2 linked regions of the Methyloferula stellata AR4 genome follow. The protein of the gene in region 1 interacts with the protein of each later gene in a pairwise test. Links are inferred from orthologs where the notes say so. Each region holds a gene or a part of one and is shown on either strand. Other genes may lie near its edges. The genes, in order: A3OQ_RS0105735 and ccmE.

Evidence for each region.
Region 2: the proteins of A3OQ_RS0105735 (region 1) and ccmE interact in binary tests that used the Escherichia coli proteins (3 or more experiments, as listed by UniProt). The link is inferred for Methyloferula stellata AR4 from one-to-one orthologs.

Annotation. Positions count from the first base shown.
Region 1 is NZ_ARWA01000001.1:1,170,314-1,180,706, reverse strand. Bases 4,266-7,141 are described here. They hold A3OQ_RS0105735 (heme ABC transporter permease), read right to left. Parts: upstream 6,150-7,141; coding sequence 5,382-6,149; downstream 4,266-5,381. Other genes in these bases: ccmA (heme ABC exporter ATP-binding protein CcmA), read right to left, coding at 6,876-7,141; ccmB (heme exporter protein CcmB), read right to left, coding at 6,190-6,879; ccmD (heme exporter protein CcmD), read right to left, coding at 5,230-5,385; A3OQ_RS0105745 (DsbE family thiol:disulfide interchange protein), read right to left, coding at 4,610-5,233; A3OQ_RS0105750 (hydantoinase/oxoprolinase family protein), read left to right, coding at 4,266-4,616. In the rest of the region: mch (methenyltetrahydromethanopterin cyclohydrolase), read left to right, coding at 1-66; A3OQ_RS0105770 (RimK family alpha-L-glutamate ligase), read left to right, coding at 50-1,009; A3OQ_RS0105765 (triphosphoribosyl-dephospho-CoA synthase), read left to right, coding at 1,006-1,866; fae (formaldehyde-activating enzyme), read left to right, coding at 2,098-2,607; A3OQ_RS0105755 (HisA/HisF-related TIM barrel protein), read right to left, coding at 2,664-3,359; more of A3OQ_RS0105750, read left to right, coding at 3,576-4,265; more of ccmA, read right to left, coding at 7,142-7,493; aconitate hydratase AcnA, read left to right, coding at 7,634-10,366. UniProt on the Escherichia coli protein: Required for the export of heme to the periplasm for the biogenesis of c-type cytochromes.
Region 2 is NZ_ARWA01000001.1:3,332,994-3,343,434, forward strand. What follows is about bases 3,331-6,254. They hold ccmE (cytochrome c maturation protein CcmE), read right to left. Parts: upstream 5,078-6,254; coding sequence 4,583-5,077; downstream 3,331-4,582. Other genes in these bases: A3OQ_RS0116435 (heme lyase CcmF/NrfE family subunit), read right to left, coding at 3,331-4,572; ccmI (c-type cytochrome biogenesis protein CcmI), read right to left, coding at 5,086-6,180. In the rest of the region: A3OQ_RS0116420 (response regulator transcription factor), read right to left, coding at 1-350; A3OQ_RS0116425 (Do family serine endopeptidase), read right to left, coding at 444-1,985; A3OQ_RS0116430 (cytochrome c-type biogenesis protein), read right to left, coding at 2,123-2,584; more of A3OQ_RS0116435, read right to left, coding at 2,587-3,330; A3OQ_RS0116450 (sensor histidine kinase), read right to left, coding at 6,297-7,688; A3OQ_RS0116455 (response regulator transcription factor), read right to left, coding at 7,690-8,406; A3OQ_RS0116460 (PepSY domain-containing protein), read right to left, coding at 8,428-8,748; A3OQ_RS0116465 (S1 family peptidase), read left to right, coding at 9,207-10,016; A3OQ_RS0116470 (hypothetical protein), read left to right, coding at 10,164-10,427. UniProt on the Escherichia coli protein: Heme chaperone required for the biogenesis of c-type cytochromes. Transiently binds heme delivered by CcmC and transfers the heme to apo-cytochromes in a process facilitated by CcmF and CcmH.

The sequences.
Region 1 (10,393 bases):
GAAACCGGCGAAACCTTCCGCGCCGGACATATCGATCTGGCTCTGCTCGATGCCTCCTTCGGCTGAATCATCGGCACTCGCACAGCCGCCGAAAGCGGCGCAAGACGGGCCGCAGATCGCGCTTGCCGTCGACCGGTTCGATTGGCATGCGCGGGCCCTGACCGCGGCTTTTGCGCGCGCGGGTGCGAGAGCCATTCCGATCAGGCTCTCAAGCTGCGGTTTCGATACGAGGCGGCCCTCTGGTCTCGTCATCCCCGGATTTGGCGGACGGCTGCCAGATGCCGTCTTTGCCCGCGCGATCGGCGCCGGCACATTCGAATCGGTGACGACACGGCTCAGCGTCTTGCATGCCTTGGGCGACATAGGCGTGCCTGTCCTGAATTCGGCGCGCACGATCGAACGCTGCGTCGATAAAGCCGCGACGAGCTTTTATCTTGCGGCAAACGCCATTCCCACACCCGCGACCTGGACGGTCCAAACGGCAGCCGCCGCGAGAGTCATCGTGCGGCGTGAATGCGCGCGCGGGGCCCTGGTCCTGAAGCCGCTCTTCGGCGCGCAAGGGCGCGGGCTGAAACTGATCCGGCGCGAGTCCGATCTGCCCGAGATCGAAGCGGTCGAAGGCGTCTATTATCTGCAGCGATTCGTCGGTGTCGAACAGGACGGATTTCGCGATACCCGCGTTCTCGTCTCGCGCGGCGAGATCATCGCGGCCATGAGCCGCCACGCACGGCATTGGATCACCAATGTGAAACTCGGCGCCAAACCCGAGCCGATCGAAATCACCGATGAAATGCGCGATTTGTCGCTGCGCTCGGCAAAAGCCATCGGCGCCGATTTCGCCGGCGTCGATCTTTTATGCGAGCGCGACGGACGTCTGACCGTTCTCGAAGTCAACAGCATGCCCGGCTGGCGCGGCTTGCAAAGCATCACCGGATTTTCGATCGCCGACCGGCTCGCGGGCGATCTTCTGACACGGCTCGATCTCGATCTCGCCAGAACCGCGCGATGAGCCTTGAGGCCGACATCGCCGAGGCTTTTATCGCCTCCTGCCGCGATGAAATCCTGGCCTTGAAACCCGGCAATGTTCATGTCTTCGCCGAAGGCCACGGCATGACGGCGGAGCATTTTCTGGCGAGCGCCGCGGCAGCGGCGCCATCGCTGACGCGGCGGGGTCATACCGTCGGCCAGCGTATCCGCGGCGCGGTGGAAGCGAGTTTCGCCACCGTTGGAATGAATACAAATCTCGGCATTCTGCTTTTATGCGCGCCTCTCGCGGCGGCGGCGGAGCGTGGCATACCTGATCTGCATGGCGGCTTGGCTGAAATTTTAGGCAGGCTTAGCCGCGCCGATGCCGAAGACACGTTTCAAGCAATCGCCCGTGCTTCGCCGGGCGGCCTTGGCGAGACCGCGCGGCATGATGTCCATCAGCCGGCAACCGTGACTTTGCGCGAGGCTATGGCCGAGGCCGCTCCGCGCGACCGCATCGCTTACCAATATGCGTCGAATTTTGAAGATGTTTTCATGACAGGGCTTGCTGCCCTCAAAAGCGCCAGAGACCGTGGATGGAGCGCGCCCTGGACTACCGTTACAACCTATCTCGCTTTCCTGGCGAAATTTCCCGATACGCATATCACCCGCAAATTCGGCCTGGAGGCCGCTGAGGCCGTTCGAATGGAAGCCTTTGACGCCTTTGCGCGATTCGAAGCACGGCCGAAGCCTGAGGAGTCTTTCGACGATCTCATGGCTTTCGACACGCGCCTCAAGGCACATGGTCGCAACCCTGGCACGAGCGCCGATCTGACCGTTGGCACTCTCTTCGCCGATCGGCTATCCAGCATCTTGCTCCGGCCTCGCATAAATGGTTGAGTGGCGCCGCGGAGCGATCCGTGGCTATCTGGCCAACCGGCCCAAGCAAGGGCGCTGACAGCAAGGATAGAGCATTATCAGGCGGGCCTCCCCGGCTTCGCGGTTGAAAATGCGATTAAAAAAGCTGATAGAGCGTGTTTGGACGCAGGGGTTCAATTGCGTTCTATGAATTTATGTCTGTCGAATGCTTCGGCAGCTCATCGAAAAGTCCCCTTTCTGAGGAGTTTGTAAATGGCCGTGATTAATAAGCTTTTGGTCGGCGAGTCGCTTGTCGGCGACGGCAATGAAATCGCTCACATCGATCTCATCATGGGACCGCGCGGCAGCGCGGCCGAATCGGCGTTCGCCAACGCGCTGGTCAACAACAAGGACGGCTTCACGACGCTCCTCGCCGTCGTCGCCCCGAACCTGCTCTGCAAGCCGAACACGATCCTGTTCAACAAGGTCACCATCAAGGGCGCCAAGCAGGCCGTTCAGATGTTCGGACCGGCTCAGCATGCCGTCGGCAAGGCTGTCGCGGACAGCGTCGCAGAAGGCATCATTCCGGTCGCCGAAGCTGATGATATCTTCATCTGCGTCGGCGTGTTCATCCATTGGGAAGCAGCCGACGATCAGAAGATCCAGGACTTCAACTATCGCGCCACCAAGGAAGCCATCGCCCGCGCCGTCAAGGGCGAGCCGAAGGCGACCGAAGTCGTCGCGCAGCGCGACACGGCCAAGCACCCCTTCGCCCCGAACTAAGATTCGGTCCGCAGGTTGGTCAATGTCAGGGGAGCTTTCGGGCTCCCCTTTTCATTTTAAGTTGCCTGCACCAAATCTGCGCTGCCAAGCCGCCCATCATGCAAAGCGGATGCGACAAGAACGCCCGCGGCTCCGGCCGCCTGCAAAAGCCCGAGATCGCCTTTGCCGCGCAGACCGCCAGCCGCATAAATTTTGCGTGACCCTGCTCTTTTGAGGACGGATTGAAGCCGTTCGATATCCGGCCCCGCATCACTGCCGACACGCGAGAGAGTCATGACGATCAGGCGCTGCGGCCAAAGCCTCTCGTCGTCGAGAAGCGCGCGCGGCCCGAGAAATGTCTCGCCACGAAAATCGAGCGAAAGGATGATGCGCGGATCGTCGCGAAGCATTTCGAACGCGGCTGCGTCCTCGAATGATTCGCTTCCGATCACGAGATGAGCCTTATTTTGCGCGAGCCATATCTGCGCTTCGGATAGAGTTCTGACGCCGGCATCGACCCAAAAAGTCAGATGAGGAAAGAGCGCCTGTAATTCGGCAAGAGTAACCTCATGCGAAGCTTGTCCTTCGATCGCATCGAGATCCGCGGCATAGATCGTCTCGAATGGATGCTCCGACAAAAAGCCCTGGATCACGTCGCGCGGCGCGCTGGTCGCGGCGAGCGGTGTTACGAGCGGCGCGTAAAACTGCCGCTCCCCCATTTTGGCGCGCACCACCTGCTTGCCCTTGAGATCGATGACGGGAATGACTTCCACCGAAAACCTCTGCATCATAAGCAAGGCTGCTGAAGGACGTTTCTGCCGCCCTCGCCCTTCGAGACGCGCGCTTTGCGCGCTCCTCAGGGTGAGGGTTTTGGGAAGATTGCATCTTTTCCCTCATCCTGAGGAGCGCTCCTTTGGGAGCGCGTCTCGAAGGACAAGGAAAAGACTTCAGCATCAAGAGCCCATCTGGTTCGCACGCAAGAGACACATATGCAAAGCATCATCGGTTGGGATATAGGCGGCGCGCATTTGAAAGCCTCGCGCTGGGAAGACGGCCGCATCGTCAAGGCCGTGCAAGTTGCCTGCCCGCTCTGGCTTGGGCTCGACGAATTGCATCGGTCCTTTGCCGAGGCAAAGCCGCTTGTCGGATCGGCCGATCTCAATGCCGCGACCATGACCGCCGAACTTTGCGACGCCTTTGCCTCGCGGGAAGAAGGCGTCAATGGTGTCGCAGCGCTCGCGGCGCAGGAATTGGCGCCCGCGCGGGTGCTCTTCTATGCCGGCCCCGAAGGCTTCGTCGAACCGCAGGCGGTTGCCGCCCATGCCACAAAAATCGCTTCCGCCAATTGGCATGCGAGCGCGTCTTTCGCCGGGCTCCACCATCAAAATGCGCTTTTCGTGGATATGGGCTCGACGACCACCGATCTTATTCCGGTCATCGGCGGCAAAGTCAAAACGGCGGGCTATTCGGATGCTTCGCGCCTCGCCAATGGCGAACTCGTCTATGCCGGAGTCGTACGCAGCTATTTGATGTCCTCCGGCCTCAAGCTGGTGCCCTTCGGCGGGCGCTGGGTGCCTTTGATGAACGAATGGTTCGCAGCGACTTGCGATGTCTATCGCCTGCTGGGCGAACTGCCGGAAGATGCCGATGTCATGGAGACCGCCGATGGGCGCGAAAAGACGGTCGAGGCCTCGATGGCCCGGCTCGCCCGCATGCTGGGCTATGATGGGCCCGAAGCCGATCTCGCGACATGGCAGCAGCTCGCGCGCTATTTCGCCGAAGTGCAATTGCGCGATCTGACCGATGCCGCGCATCTCATCCTGTCGCGTGGCGAGATCAGCGCGGAAGCGCCCGTCGTCGGAGCCGGTGCCGGGCGCTTCGTCGTGAAGCGCCTAGCCGAACGGCTCAATCGGCGCTTCATCGATTTTTCCGATCTGATAGAGGCCTTGCCCGAAGTGCGCGCCAAGGCCTGCGATTGCGCGCCGGCTTCGGCAATTGCTTTTCTTGTCGCAAGCCTCGCGGCTCACTGAGCGGAAGCCGGTGCAGCCGCCTTGGCGATTTCCGGCAGAAGCACGCTGCGTATGGCGTCAGCGCTCATCGGCCCGATGAATTTATACGCGATCTTGCCGTCGCCTTTGACGACAAAGCTTTCCGGCACGCCATAGACGCCCCAATCGATCGCGGTGCGTCCCGAACGGTCGGCGCCGATCCGGCTGTAGGGATCGCCAGCCTGGCCGAGAAAACGCCTGATGTTTTCGGGTTCGTCCTTATAGGCGATGCCGACGATCTTCACGCCGAGATCGGCCAATGCCGGATCATTCGAGAGCTGCATCAAAAGCTCATGTTCTTGATGGCAAGGCACGCACCATGAGGCAAAGACATTCACCAAAGTGACATGACCTTGACGCAGATCCGCGTCGGTGAGGCCCGCTCTATTTTCAAGTCCCGCAACGGCTGGCAGATTAAAAGCCGGCACTTCCTTGCCGATCAGCGCAGAGGGCAAGCGCGATGCGTCTCCGCCATAGAGGCGCAGTAGGAAGAGCCCGGCCAACGCCAGAAAAACCAGAAGCGGCAGAAAGATGAGCCAGAGGCGCCGTTGCGGCTTCGGCGTTTCTGCGACGGCGGGATCTGCGTCCTGCGCTGTCATTCCTCGGGTCCGCCTTCGCCGCGTCCCGGCAATTTGGCCAGTGCCCGCTTCAAAATCTTTTGATCGTAAAGGATCGCGGCCACCATTCCGGCGATCACGACAAAGCCCAGACCATAAGCGGCGACGATGAAGCCAAGATGCGGATCGCTCATCGGGCCGGCTCCATCGCGGCACCCGAGAGATCCCTGTCGCCGGCATGGGCCGCGAGGATCGACAGACGCCGCAGGCGGCGGCGATAGATCTCGTTGCGGATCGCCATCATATGCAAAGTCAAAAATAGAAAGGTGAAGGCAAGGGCCATCACGATCAAAGGCCAGAGCAGGCTTGGCGCGATCGTCGGACCGCCGAGCCGGAAGACGGAGGCCGACTGATGCAATGTGTTCCACCAATCGACCGAGAATTTGATGATCGGAATATTGACCGCGCCGACAAGCGTCAGCACGGCGGCCGCGCGCGCGGCACGGCCAGGATCTTCGATCGCCTGCCAGAGCGCAACAAGGCCGAGATAGATCAGAAATAAAACCAGCACCGAGGTCAGCCGCGCATCCCAGACCCACCATGTGCCCCACATGGGCTTGCCCCAGAGCGAGCCGGTCGCGAGGCAAATGAAGGTGAATCCGGCGCCAAGCGGGGCTGCCGCCTTTTGCGCGGCATCGGCGAGCGGATGGCGCCAGACGAGCGTGCCGAGCGCTGCCGAACACATGACCGCATAGATGAACATGGAAAGCCAAGCCGCCGGCACATGCAGATACATGATCTTGACGGTCTCGCCTTGCTGATAGTCCGGCGGGGCGAGGAAGGAAAGATAGAGGCCGATGCCGAACAAAAATAGCGTGATACCGGCGAAAACCGGCACGAGCCAGGAGGCGAGGCGCAGAAAATTGCTCGGATTGGCGAGGTTCAGCATGGCCATCATCTAGGAGCCTCACATGTGAAAGGCAAATTAAAGCCGGTGGCTAAATCCGGGCCTGCCGCAGCGCCAGAGCGGCTGCGAAGGGCGCCGCCGCCAAGGCCCCGAGGCTCAGCGCCAGGAGGATCGCGAAGGGCGTCATGAAAGGCACGGTGCCGCCGGAAGCCGCCTGCGCCGCCGAGACGCCGAAGATCAAAACAGGCACGCAAAGCGGCAAAATCAAGATCGCGAGCAAAAGCCCGCCGCGGCCGAATCCGACGGTCAAAGCCGCCCCGATCGCGCCGATCAAAGTCAACGCCGGCGTCCCGGCCAAAAGCGAGATCGTGACACCGAAAATCGCTTGCGGTTCGAGGCCGAGCATCACGGCAAAGACCGGCGTCGCCACGACAAGCGGCACGCCGGTCAAAAGCCAATGCACGAGGCATTTGACGAGAACGATGGCCTCGAGCGGTATCTCGCTCATCAAGAGAAGGTCGAGCGAGCCATCGTCGTCATCGCCCTGGAACAGCCGATCTAGGCCAAGCAGCGTCGCGAGCAGAGCCGCGATCCATAAAAGCGCCGGGCCGATGCGGGCGAGCAGGACGAGATCGGGCCCGACCGCGAAGGGAATGATCGAGACGAGGATCAGAAAAAACACGACACCCATGCTGCCGGTGCCGCCGACTCTCCGGCCGATCCGCCATTCGCGCGCGAAAAGCGCCTTGAGCGGCGAAGAGCCGCGCTGCGTGGCACTCATGGCTCGCCATCCATCTTGCCGTCCATATTAAGCTCCCGCGCGGCTAGGCCAAGCGTCGCATGGGTGGCAGCTATGATGAGACCGCCGCCCGCCAAATGGTCCTGCATGACCTCGCGCAGCAGGTTCTGGGATGCCAGATCGAGCGCGGTCAGCGGTTCGTCGAGCAGCCAGATCGGCCGCGGCGCGAGCAACAGTCTTGCCAGCGCCCCGCGGCGCCTTTGGCCAGCCGAAAGATAGGCTGCGGGCAGGTCGGCGACGGCTTTAAGGCCAAAGCGCGCCAAAACCGCCTCCACCGCCATTGTGCCCGGCACTGTTGCGAGCATGGCCGACCAGAAGACCAGGTTTTCTCTGAGCGTCAGCACGCCTTTCAGGGCGTCCGCATGGCCGAGATAATGGCTGGCCTCGGCGCGCGGCATGTCGGATCGCGGCGAAAGCTCGATTGTGCCGGACACCGGGCTCAAAAGCCCCGCCAAAGCGCGCAAAAGCGAGGATTTTCCCGCTCCATTGGCCCCGGTGACAGCCAGGGCTTCGCCGCTCTCGAGAGAAAAGCTCAAATGGGAGAAAATCAGGCGGGCGCCGCGTTCGAGCGTCAGATCCGTCGCCGCAAGGCGCATGCAAAACCCTCAGAAACTCTTGACCCTCAAAAACACTTGGGGCGGGGTCAAAAAAACTTCGCCTTTCGACCTGTAGCTCGCGATTTAGAAATTATCTATAAGCCGGACATCTTTTCAGCTCGGTTTCGGAAGTGGATTCCATGGCGTCGCTCGACAGTTTCAAATGCCTGAAAAAGCTCAATGTGGGCGACAAGACCTATCATTATTACTCGCTCAAGACGGCGGAAAAGAACGGTCTCCCAGGCATTGCGAACCTGCCCTTTTCGATGAAGATCCTGCTCGAAAACCTGCTGCGGTTCGAGGACGGCCGCTCGGTGACAAAGGAGGATATTCTCTCCGTCGCACAATGGCTGCAGAACAAGGGCAAGGACGAGCGCGAAATCGCCTTCCGTCCGACGCGGGTCCTGATGCAGGATTTCACCGGCGTTCCGGCCGTCGTCGATCTGGCCGCCATGCGCGATGCGATGACCAAGCTCGGCGGCGATCCGCAAAAGATCAATCCGCTCGTGCCGGTCGATCTCGTCATCGATCATTCCGTGATCGTCGATGCTTTCGGCACCAACAAAGCCTTCAAGACCAATGTCGATCTCGAATATCAGCGCAATGGCGAGCGCTACCGCTTCCTGAAATGGGGGCAGGACTCGTTCAATAATTTCCGTGTCGTGCCGCCCGGGACCGGCATCTGCCATCAGGTCAATCTTGAATATCTCGCGCAGACCGTCTGGACGAAGAAGGAAAAAGTCACAGGCAAGGGCGGTAAGAAGGAAACGATCGAGGTCGCCTATCCCGATTCGCTCGTCGGCACCGATTCGCACACGACCATGGTGAACGGGCTCTCCGTGCTCGGCTGGGGCGTTGGCGGCATCGAGGCCGAAGCCTGCATGCTCGGCCAGCCGCTCTCCATGCTTTTGCCGGAGGTCATCGGCTTCAAATTGACCGGCGCGCTCAACCCCGGCGTGACCGCGACGGATCTTGTGCTCACCGTCACGCAAATGCTGCGCAAGAAGGGCGTCGTCGGCAAATTCGTCGAATTCTACGGGCCGGGCCTGAATGCGCTCTCGCTCGCCGATCGCGCGACCATCGCCAATATGGCGCCGGAATATGGCGCGACCTGCGGCTTCTTCCCGGTCGATGGCGAGACGATCTCCTATCTCACCATGACCGCGCGCTCCAATCCGCGCATCGCGCTGGTCGAGGCCTATGCCAAGGCGCAAGGGCTCTATCGCACCAAGATCTCGCCCGATCCCGTCTTCACCGAGACGCTCGATCTCGATCTCGCCGAGGTCATGCCGTCCATGGCGGGTCCGAAGCGTCCCGAAGGCCGCGTCGCACTCGGCGGTGTCGCCGAAGGCTTCAAGGCCGCGCTCGAATCCGATTACAAGAAGAGCGCCGATGCCGAGACGCGCTATCCCGTCGACGACAAGAATTTCGATCTCGGCCATGGCGATGTGGTGATCGCAGCGATCACGTCTTGCACCAATACGTCGAACCCGAATGTGCTGATCGGCGCGGGCCTTCTCGCGCGGAATGCTTTGGCGAAAGGCCTCACGACGAAGCCTTGGGTCAAAACCTCGCTCGCGCCGGGCAGCCAGGTGGTCGCCGAATATTTGACGGCCTCCGGCCTGCAGAAGGATTTGGACAAGCTCGGCTTCAATCTTGTCGGTTTCGGCTGCACGACCTGCATCGGCAATTCCGGACCTTTGCCGCCTGAGATTTCGAAGACCATCAACGAGAACGGCATCGTCGCCGCGGCTGTGCTCTCGGGCAACCGCAATTTCGAAGGCCGCGTCAGCCCCGACGTGCAGGCGAATTATCTGGCCTCCCCGCCGCTGGTCGTTGCGCATGCCATTGCCGGCACGGTGACGCGCAATCTCGACGAGGAGCCGATCGGCCATAATAAGAAGGGCGAGCCCATCTATCTCAAGGAGATCTGGCCCTCGGGCGAGGAGATCGATGCCTTCATCGAGGATTTCGTGACGCGCAAGGTCTTCAAGTCACGCTATGCCGATGTCTTCGAGGGCGATGCGCATTGGCGCAAGGTGAAGGCGCCATCGGGCGAAACCTATAAGTGGGACATGGGCTCGACCTATGTGCAGAACCCGCCCTATTTCGACGGCATGACGATGACGCCGGACCCCGTCAAAGAGATCGAAGGGGCTCGCATTCTCGCGCTCTTCGGCGACAAAATCACCACCGACCATATTTCGCCCGCAGGCTCGATCAAGGCCGGCTCACCCGCCGGAACCTTCCTCGAAGAGCGGCAGGTCTCGGCCAAGGACTTCAACCAATATGGCACGCGGCGCGGCAATCATGAGATCATGATGCGCGGCACTTTCGCGAATATCCGCATCAAGAATTTCATCCGCGAGAAAAAGCCGGACGGCACGGTGCCGGAAGGCGGGATGACCAAACATTGGCCGGACGGCACCGAAATGCCGATCTACGATGCGGCCATGAAATACAAAGAGGAAGGGGTGCCGCTCGTCATCTTCGCCGGTGCCGAATATGGCAATGGCTCGTCGCGCGACTGGGCCGCGAAAGGTACCAAGCTCCTGGGCGTGCGCGCCGTCATCGCCGAGAGCTTCGAGCGCATCCACCGTTCTAACCTCGTCGGCATGGGCGTACTGCCGCTCACCTTCGAGGCCGGCACGACCTGGGCGTCGCTCGGCCTCAAGGGCGACGAGATCGTCACGATCCATGGTCTTGGCGAGGGCCTGAAGCCACGTCAGATGATGGAGGCGGAAATCAAATATGCCGACGGCGGCGTGAAGACCGTGCCGCTGCTCTGCCGCATCGCGACCGAGGACGAACTCGAATATTTCAAGAATGGCGGCATTCTGCCTTACGTGCTGCGGCAGTTGGCGGTGGCATGAGCGAATCCTTCCCCTGCAAGGGAAAGG
Region 2 (10,441 bases), 2.2 Mb from region 1 along the record:
CGCGCCAGGACTTCCGTCCGCGCCAGCAGTTCGGAAAAGGCGTAGGGCTTCGGCAGATAGTCGTCGCCGCCCGCCCGAAGTCCCTTCACCCGGTCGTCAACTTGGCCGAGCGCCGAAAGGATCAGGACCGGCGTCGTGATTTTTTGCGCCCGCAACCCGCCGATCAGCGAGAGCCCGTCCATCTTCGGCAGCATACGGTCGATGATGAGCACGTCATAGGTCTCGTCGCGCGCGCGCTCATAGCCCTCGACCCCGTCGGCGACGTGATCGGCGACATGGCCCATTTCCCTGAAAGCCTTGACCAGGTAATTGGCGGCTTCGAGATCGTCTTCAACGATAAGAATGCGCATGGATGTCATATAGCGATTTCCACAAAAAAAGCAGGCCGGGAGATCATCCCCCGGCCCACTGTTTTGGCGTGCATAGTGAACGAACCGGTTGGGCTAGCCGGCGGGGCTCGTCCCGATCGCCACGAAACGCATGCCTTCGGGGCTCTTCACCCGGAGCAGGACGGCCTTGTGGCCATCCTTCTTGGCGTCGGCAATGACCGCGGTGATGTCGGACGGCTTGCTGACGGCATGACCGCCCGCCTCGACGATGACATCGCCGACCTTAAGACCCTTCTGCGCCGCGACGCCGTCAGGATCGATTTCGGCGACCACGACGCCTTCCTTTCCGGCGCCCGGAACCGCGGCGGCGGGAGCAAGCGACAGGCCGAGGCTTGCCAGCGAGCTCTTCTCGGACTGCATGTCGGCGTCGGCTTTGGCCTCCTTATCGGGCGGCAGACTGCCGAGCTTCACCGAGACGGTCTTCTCGGAGCCGCCGTGCCAGACGGTCAGATCCGCCTTGGCATTGGGTCCAAGTCCCGCGATCTTGCGGGCCAGTTCGCGCGGACCTTCGACCTTCTCGCCGTCGACGCCGAGGATGACGTCGCCCGACTTGATGCCGGCCTCTTGCGCGGGCGAATCCGCCTGCGCCTCGGCGACAAGTGCGCCCTTCGGGGATTTCAGTCCGAGGCTGTCGGCGATCTCAGCCGTGACAGGCTGGATCTGCACGCCGATCCAGCCGCGTGCGACGGTGCCCTTGTCTTTCAACTGGGCAATGACGCTCTTCACCGTATCGGCCGGAATGGCGAAGCCAATGCCGACGCTGCCACCCGACGGCGAGAAGATCGCCGTATTGACGCCTACGACTTGGCCTGCCGCATTGAAGGTCGGGCCGCCCGAATTGCCGCGATTGACCGGCGCATCGATCTGCAGGAAGTCGTCATAGGGTCCAGCGCCGATGTCACGGCCGCGGGCCGACACGATACCGGCCGTGACCGTGCCGCCAAGCCCGAACGGATTGCCGACCGCGATCACCCAATCGCCGACGCGCGGCGCTGCCGATGCGAAATCGACGAAGGGATAATTGCCGCCTTCCTTGATCTTCAAAAGTGCGAGATCGGTCTTCTTGTCGGTGCCGACAACTGTCGCAGGAAGCGTGGTCTTGCCGTCGTCCATCACAAGCGTGACATCGCTGCCATGCTCGACGACGTGATTATTCGTCACGACATAACCGTCGGGAGAAATGATGAAGCCGGAGCCCTGCGCCTGCTGGATATGCGGCTTATGCGGGAGGCCCGGCGCGCCCTGCTGACCAAACCGCTTGAAGAACTTCTCCATCGGATCGTCGGGCGAAAGCTGCGGAATATTCGGCTTGCTATCGTCGCTCTCGGCGTCTTCGGTGACTTTTACCTTGACCGAGACGACGGCGCCGCGCACGCGATCGACGACATCTGCGAAAGACGCACCCTGAGCCGCAGGCGTCACGGTCTCGGCAAGCGCACTAGAAGGATAAGGAAAGATAAAGCTATTCGCCAGTGCGCCGGTCAAAGCCACACCCGCCACCGCGCTCAACAGAACGACACGGCTTGGGACATGTTTGCGAATCTTTGAAAAACCTTCGCTCTGCTCATCAGGTCGGGGGGACTTCGAGCTCGTCATAGATATGCATCTCCAAATGAAAGGAAGGCGGGGGAGGACGCCCTTTCAACGCTAACATGGGCGCGGTCGGCTTACGTCGCTATTTCGGCGGAATGAAAATTTCGTAAGCCAGGAGACAACAAAAGGCTTGAATTAAGTCATTTTTTCAACAAATCGGCGAGCCTAGCTTGTTCTTCAGCATTGAGCTCCAGTGGCGCTACCGCCTGCGAGCGGCGCCTTGAGACCAGCGCGATTCCAGCGCCGCCCAAGACGAGAACCAAGAGCGGCGTCAGCCATAAAAGAAAAGTTTCAGCCTTGAACGGGGGCTTGAGCAGAATAAAATCCCCGTAGCGCGCGACGAGATATTGGCGAATCGCCGCCTCGCTTTCTCCCGCCTGCAAATGCTCGCGCACGAGCACCCGCAGATCATGCGCGAGCGGCGCATCCGATTCGTCGATCGATTCGTTTTGGCAGACCATGCAGCGCAATTCGCTCGAAAGCGCCCGCGCGCGGGCTTCGAGCGCAGGGTCCTTGAGCATCTCGTCGGGCCGCACGGCGAAGGCGGGCAGCGGCTGCATCGCAACGATTGCCAGACCAGCAAAGAGGAATCGCTTGCGCATCGTCACTCCGCCGGCTGGACGCCCGGGGGCACGGGCGCGACGCGCGCGCGGCGCGCGACGCCGATCCGCAAGCGCCGGTCGGACAAAGACAGCATGCCGCCGAAGCCCATAATCAAGGCGCCGAGCCAGATCAGGCTGACGAGCGGCTTCCAATAGAGCCGCGCGTCGATCGCACCATCGGGTGAAGCGCCGCCAATGCTCATGTAAACCTGGCCGAAGCCCAAAGTCGCGATACCAGCTTCTGCCCGGCTCATCCGCCGGCTCGGGTAGAACCGGCTCGCCGGTGCGATCTTGGCGATGGCCACGCCGCCCTTGCGGATGATCGAAGGCGCGGTCAGCGCCGAGTAATTCGGCCCTTGCTCCGGCACCAGACCAAGCACGCTTACTTCATAAGGCCCAAGAGCGATCGTCTCGCCGGCCCGCACCGTGAGCACACGATCGACGCCCCATCCCGTCGCGGCGAGCCCCAAGAGCGTAACGGCAAGACCCGCATGCGCGAAAGCCGTGCCCCACGCGGAGCGCGGCAGACCCGTCGCGCGGCGCCACGCGCCCGACACAGAGAGGCCATCGGCGAAAACCCGGCCCGTGAGATCGGTGAAAGAGCCGGTGATCACATAGACCGCGAGACCCGCGAGGCAATAAGACACCCAAGGCGCGCCATGCCAGGCTGCGAAAACGAGCGCCGCCACGACACCGCAAGCAGCGGCGACCGTCAGTCTTTGCGCGGCGCCCAAAAGATCGCCGCGCTTCCAGGCGAGCATTTGCCCGATCGGCATCGCGAGGAACAAGGGCAGGAAGAGCGGGATAAAAGTCGCGTTGAAGAAAGGTGCGCCGACCGAGATTTTTTCACCGGTCAGCGCTTCGAGCGCGAGCGGATAAAGCGTGCCGACGAAGACTGTGGCGCAGGCCGCCGTCAAAAGCAGATTATTCAAGACCAGCGCGCCCTCGCGCGAGACCGGCGCGAAGATTCCACCCTGTTTTAGCTCACCTGCACGAAAGGCAAAGAGCGCGAGCGAACCGCCGATAAAGCCCATCAGAATGACCAGGATGAAGACGCCGCGCTGCGGATCGCTGGCGAAGGCATGGACCGAGGTCAAAACGCCGGAGCGCACCAGGAATGTGCCGATGAGCGACAGGGAAAAGGCAAGGATCGCGAGAAAGATCGTCCAGACGCGCAAGGCCTCGCGCTTTTCCATGACGGCGGCGCAATGCAAAAGCGCGGTCGCCGCGAGCCACGGCATCAGCGAGGCATTTTCGACCGGGTCCCAGAACCAGAACCCGCCCCAGCCCAGGGTGTAATAGGCCCAGTAGGAGCCCATCGCTATGCCGAGCGTGAGGAAGATCCAGGCGATCAGGGTCCAAGGCCGCACATAGCGCGCCCAAGCGGCGTCGATGCGGCCCGAGATCAGGGCAGCGGCGGCGAAGGAGAAGGTAATCGAGAGGCCGACATAGCCGAGGTAGAGCAGCGGCGGATGGATCGCCAGACCCGGATCCTGCAGCAGCGGATTGAGATCCTGGCCCTCGGCCGGCGCCTGCGCGAGGCGCGCGAAAGGATTGGAGGTCAGCAGGATGAAGAGCAGGAAGGCCGCGCCGATCCAGGACTGCACGGCAAGCACATTGGCGCGCAAGTCGTCCGGCATATTGCGCGAGAAACCCGCGACCGCCGCGCCGAAGATTGCGAGGATCAAGACCCAAAGCAGCATCGAGCCTTCGTGATTGCCCCAGACGCCGGAGATTTTATAGATGAGCGGCTTAGCCGAATGCGAATTCTCGACGACGTTCAAAACCGAGAAGTCCGAGACCACATGCGCATAGGTCAGTGCGAAAAAGGCATAGGCGATGAGAACGAAGCTCATCACCGCGACGGACGGCGCAACCGCCATCAATTGCGGATCATGGCGGCGCGCGCCCCAGATCGGAACAATCGCATTGACGAGCGCCAGCGCCAAGGCAAGAACGAGGGCGTAATGTCCGGTTTCGACGATCATTGCTCTCGCTCTATTGTTTCACGCTCGATGCCGGATTGGCGGACGTATCTGCGCGTGTCTCGGGCAAAGGCTCGCCCTCTTTCCAAAGGCCTTGCTTCTTCAAAGCATCGGCCACTTCGCGCGGCACATAGCGCTCGTCATGCTTGGCGAGGATGCTATCGGCCTTCAACAATCCGTCAGGTCCGATGACGCCTTCGGCCACGACGCCCTGCCCTTCGCGGAAGAGATCCGGCAGAAGCCCCGTATAGGTGACCAATACGTCATGTTTCGTGTCGGTGATGTCGAAGCGGATCGATTGACCCCCTTCACGCACAAATGAACCCTGTTTGACGAGACCGCCGATGCGCAGGCGCGTGCCGGGCGGCGGGGCCTTCTCCGCCACCATCGCGGGATCGTAGTAAAAAACGATGCTGCCGCTAAACGCGAAAAGCACGAGTCCGACGGCGACGCTCAGCACGCAAAGTGCCGATCCGATCAAGGCGAGCCGCCGCGTTTTGCGAGTCATGCTGAAATCTATCCTTCGAGGCCGAGTTCATGCGCCAGCGCGTCGATGCGGGCGGTCGCGGCCGGGTCATTGCCAAGATTGCGGCGCGCCTCGCCCAGGGCCGTGCGCGCCTTATCCGCTTCATTTAGGACTTTATAGGCACGAACAAGGCGAAGCCAACCTTCGAGATCCTGGCCGTTTTGGGCAAGGCGCGCGGCGAGCCTATCGACCATGCTACGGATCACGGCATCGCGATCGCCCTCCGGCATGGCGGCGATGGCCGCGCCCTCCGGCGTCGATTGCGGTCCGGCTTCACCCGAAAGCGCGGCGATTTTCTGACGCAGGCTTTCGGTCCAGGGCGCGTTGGGCACGTCCGCCAGGAGTTTTCGCCATATGGCGAGCGCACGTTGAGTATCGCCATCCTGCTCGGCGGCAAGGCCCAGATAAAGCGATGCCTTCGGCGCCAAGGCGCCATTCGCGACCGCTTTCGTGAAGGCCTCTTGCGCTTCCTTCGTCACGACGCCCTGCGCCGCGGCGACGAGCGTTTCACCGTAAAGCGAGAGCCGTTCGGGCGAATCGCCAAGAAGCCGCAGAGCGGTCGAGGCGGCCCGCACGGCATCGTCGACGCGGCCCATCCGCAAATAGGCGGGCGCCAGGACTTCGTATCCGCGCCCCTCCGACGGATTTTGCGCGAGATGGGCTTCGACCTTGGCGATCGCCGTCGCCAGATCCATCCGTGCGGGGTCCGAGTTGAGCCTCGCCTGCAAGGGCAGATCGGGCCAGTCCGGATGCCCGACGCGGGCATAAAGACCGAGTGCCACGGCCGGAACCAGGATCAGACCCAGCGCGGTTGCAAGGCGAATCCGCGTTTGTGAAGCCTGCGCCGGTGCCTTGTCTTGATCGGCCGAGACCAGAAGCCGGCGCGCGGCCTCCGCTTTGACGGCTTTCGCATCTTCGGGCGCGATCAAGGCGCGCTCGACCTCCCGATCGATCTCGCCGAGCCGCTCCTCATAGAAAGCAATATCGCGTTCGACATCGCTCTGACGCTTCGGCGCGCGGGCCAAGGGCCAAAGCACGCTGAAAATGGCGATGCCCGTCAAAACCGCGAAAATAATCCAGAGCATGAATGTTCCTGAGACGCCCACGGCGCCGTCGTAGGCGATCCCGGGTCAAGGCCTATAGATCGAAGATAAAGCCGCGCTTTTCAAGCGAACAGATCGCGGGGCTTCGTGCCGCATTTTTACGCGGCGGGCAAGCGAAGCTCTGCCCGCAGCCCTCCCGAGGGGTTAACACCGAGCTTCAACGCCCCGCCGTAAAGGCCGACGAGGTCGACGACGATGGACAGACCCAGGCCCGAGCCGGGCTTGGTTTCATCGAGGCGCAGGCCCCGGCGCAACACAGCCTCGCGCTGATCCGGCGTCAAACCTGACCCGTCATCGTCGATCAACATGCGAAAGAACGATCCTTCGGTGGCTTTGCCGGCAGGCTCAGGCGAGGCCTCGATCACAACTTCGTGGTCGGCCCATTTACCGGCATTATCGACCAGATTGCCGATCATTTCTTCCAGATCCTGACGTTCGCCGAAAAACCGCACGCCCGGCGCGATGCGCGTGACGAAGACAAGGTCGCGTTCGCGGTAGATCTTCTCGAAGGTCCGCACCAAAGCTTCGACGACGGGCGCCACTTCTGTCGAATCGCCGCTCATCGCCACGCGCACGGCGAGTTGCGCCCGGTTGAGGTAATAGGTGATCTGATCGCGCATCAAAATCGCCTGTTCGCGCACCTTGCCGGCGAAGCTGCTGTCGTCGACGCCGGCCTCGTTGATGATGACGCTCAGCGGCGTCTTCAAGCCATGCGCGAGATTGCCGACCTGGGTGCGCGAACGTTCGACGACTTCGCGATTGGCGGCGATCAGGAGATTGATTTCGCTCGCGAGCGGCGCGAGATCCTGAGGAAACGAACCCTGGATCTTTTCGGCCTCGCCGCGGCGGATCGCGGCGACGCCTTCCTGCAATTGCCGCAAAGGCCGCAAACCGAAACGAAGCTGCAAAGCCGATGAGGCGACAAGCACCAGACCGAGCAAGGTGAAGGTGACGAAAAGATCGAACTGGAAGCGCGCAATCTGGGCGTCGAGATCTTCCGTCGTCGCCGCGACCTGGACGAGAAAAGTGCCTTGATCGCCCGCGTCTATGATCCGTTCGACCATGCGCAACCGGCGATCGTCCGGGCCTTTCACATAGCCGCGCCGCGTTCCGCTTTGTCCGACCGGAATGCCTTGGTCGGCGAGGCGCGGCAGCTTCGCCGCGAAAAGCGATCTGGAGCTTTTGATCTCCCGGTTCGGATCGTCGAGCCTCGTGATCTGCCAATACCAGCCTGACAGCGCCAATTCGAATTGCGGATCGCCCAATTGACCGGGCTCCGCGCGACCCTCGTCGACGGGCGTCGCAATATCGGCGACAAGCGCCCGCAAATAGACGCCGAGACGCTCGTCGAAACCCGCTTCCGCGGTATTTCGATAGATGGCGGACAGCGCCAGACCGGCGACGAGAAGAATCGAAAAACTTAAAAACGCCGCCGAAACGAAGAGGCGCAGTGCAATCGAACCGCCACGCGATTTTTGGGTTTCGCTCACATCAACGGCTCGAAGCTGAGGGATCGCTCTTTGTGGATTTCGTGCCCCCAGCCGCTTCGCCTGGCACGGCCAGAAGATAGCCAAGGCCGCGGATGGTCTGAATGACATCGACGCCGAGTTTCTTGCGCAAGCGTCCGACGAAAACCTCGATCGTATTCGAATCGCGATCGAAATCCTGATCGTATAGATGTTCGACGATCTCGCCCCGCGAGACGACGCGCCCGGCGTGATGCATCAGATAAGCCAGAAGCCTGTATTCGTGTGACGTGAGTTTGATCGGATTGCCATCGACGGAAACGCGGCCCGCGCGCGTATCGAGCACAACAGGACCGCAGGTGAATTCGCTCGACGCATGGCCCGCGGCGCGGCGCAAAAGCGCGCGCAATCGCGCGAGCACCTCCTCCATATGAAAAGGTTTCACCACATAATCGTCGGCGCCGGCATCGAAGCCTTGGACCTTGTCGCTCCAGCGGTCGCGCGCCGTCAGCATCAGAATCGGCATCAGACGTCCGGCCTTGCGCCATTCGCCGATGATCGAAATGCCGTCGCGTTTTGGCAGGCCTATATCGAGCACGACGGCGTCATAAGGCTCCGTATCGCCGAGAAACCAGCCTTCTTCGCCGTCATAGGCGCGATCGATGACGTAGCCGGCCTGTTCGAGCGCAGCGGCGATCTGCCGGTTTAGGTCCTTGTCATCTTCGACAACGAGAAGTCTCACGAACAGAGCCTCCGATCGATTTCAAGGTACATTTCGAGAGCCGATGGTGTGGCCATCCGCGGCATTCACGAAGACGTGGAGAATATGTCCATCGCGACGCAGAAGGCTGATTTCATAGACGAGTTCTTCCTTCCAGCGGCAAAGTTTGACGCCGATGGCCTCCGCCTGCATCTGGCTTGCCGTGGACTTCAGCACACGAAACGGTTCGCTGAGCTTGTGCTCACGAATCTTTTCGCGCGTCTCTTGTGCCGAAAAACAAACGCGCTGCCGTTCTTGATCGGCGCATGCGGCGAGGGCGCAGGAAAGAGTCCAGGCCACAAGCGCGAGTGCGAGAACTTTCATCGACCGAAACTGTCTCTTGAGCAATGAATGCGCGGTGAACGAATGTAGCCGATGATGCCAGCCAAGAAACCCCTCGCACGGACCATCGAGAGTATCATTGCCGAATTATAATATCTTACGGGCAATCGACTCGGGATCGCTCCAGCCATATCACGTTATTTCCACGACTTCTCATCGGGAAGCCCGCTTCTACCATCGGTTTGACGTGGCATTGTCATGCCAAGCCGATGCGCCGCGGTGGACCGATGCGTTATGGCCAAAACACATCCATCCCTGGAAAAAGCCGGGCCTGTCCTCGACGCGTTGCAGGGCGGCGGGTAGCGGCCAGCTCGCAGGCCCGGATCGCGAGAGCCGTCGTCCGGCGAATGAGGATTTTTTGGAAGTGGAAAACAGGCATGACCGCCGGAAATAGCTTAAACTTAGCTGTTAGCTCGCGGCTTTCGCGGTGGGCGCGCCTCGTGCGATCAACTTTCCGTGAAGTGATTCGGCTGAATTTGGGGCCAGGCGCCCCTGAGAGCAATGGGCGGCGGCGCGCTCTGACCGCAGCTCTCGTTCTTCTCGCGCCAGCCGCTCCGGCATCGGCAATCGTCGGGGTCAGCGAGCCCGCGCCCGAGCTTTCGCCCTATGTCGTGATGGTGCTGAGCCGCAGCGGCAAGACCGCCGGCTTTTGCAGCGCGAGCGTGCTGGCGCAAGACATCGTGCTGACCGCCGCTCATTGCCTCGCGGAGCCGTCAAATACCCGCGTGCATTTTCGCGACGCACAAGGCCAGCCCGTGCTCGTCGATGTCGCGGCGATCGTGAAACATCCAGGCTACCGCGCCGATGCGGTGCAGGCGCGCCAGGTCTCGATCGACATGGCCATGATCCGTCTCGCCGAGCCCCTGCCCGCGCGCTTCAAACCCATGGGTCTCGCAGAGTTGGGCGCCATCAAAGCAGGCCAGGATTTTCGCATAGCCGGGTTCGGAGTCACGCGGGAAGGTGCCGGCGCGAGTTCCGGCGCGCTGCGGGTCGGGCGTATTTCCGCACGCTTGCCGCTCTCGTCGATCCTGCTCTGGACGCATGATCTCGAAGGCCGGGGCACCGGCGCTTGCACAGGGGATTCCGGCGGTCCCATTCTGGCTTTGGATCAACCGATCGTCGTTGCCGTCGCCGATTGGGCCGAAGGCAAGGGCGCGCAAAAATGCGGCGCCCTCACGCAAGGTGCTCTCATCGCACCGCAAAGGGCCTGGATCGAGAGCGTATTGGCAGGCTGGACGCACGCGCGATGAAGGCCCCCGCGTCCTGCTCAGTCCGGCGATAGTCTAACGAAGAATGAATGCCGCCGAGGCTTTGTGATCGCCATCACAGATGCCTGCCCGACACCGTGAGACAGTGTGGTCACACCGGGGATCAAGCCCCACTCACAGGAGGTCGTCATGATCAACCAGCGCAACATTCTCTCGGTTTCCCAGATCACCCGCTTCGCGCTTGTTCTCGCGATCGGCATTGCCGCCGCCGCGACCGCCCGCGCCGAAGAAGCGACCTATGCGCAGCGCGTCGCCTGCACCCCCGACGCCTTCCGTCTCTGCTCGGATCAAATTCCGGATGTCGCGGCCGTCAAATCCTGCATGATCGCCAACAAGGCCAAATTGAGCGCCGCTTGCCGCGCGACTTTCCCGAAGGAAACCGCGGCCCGCTGAGCGTGGCCATGGTA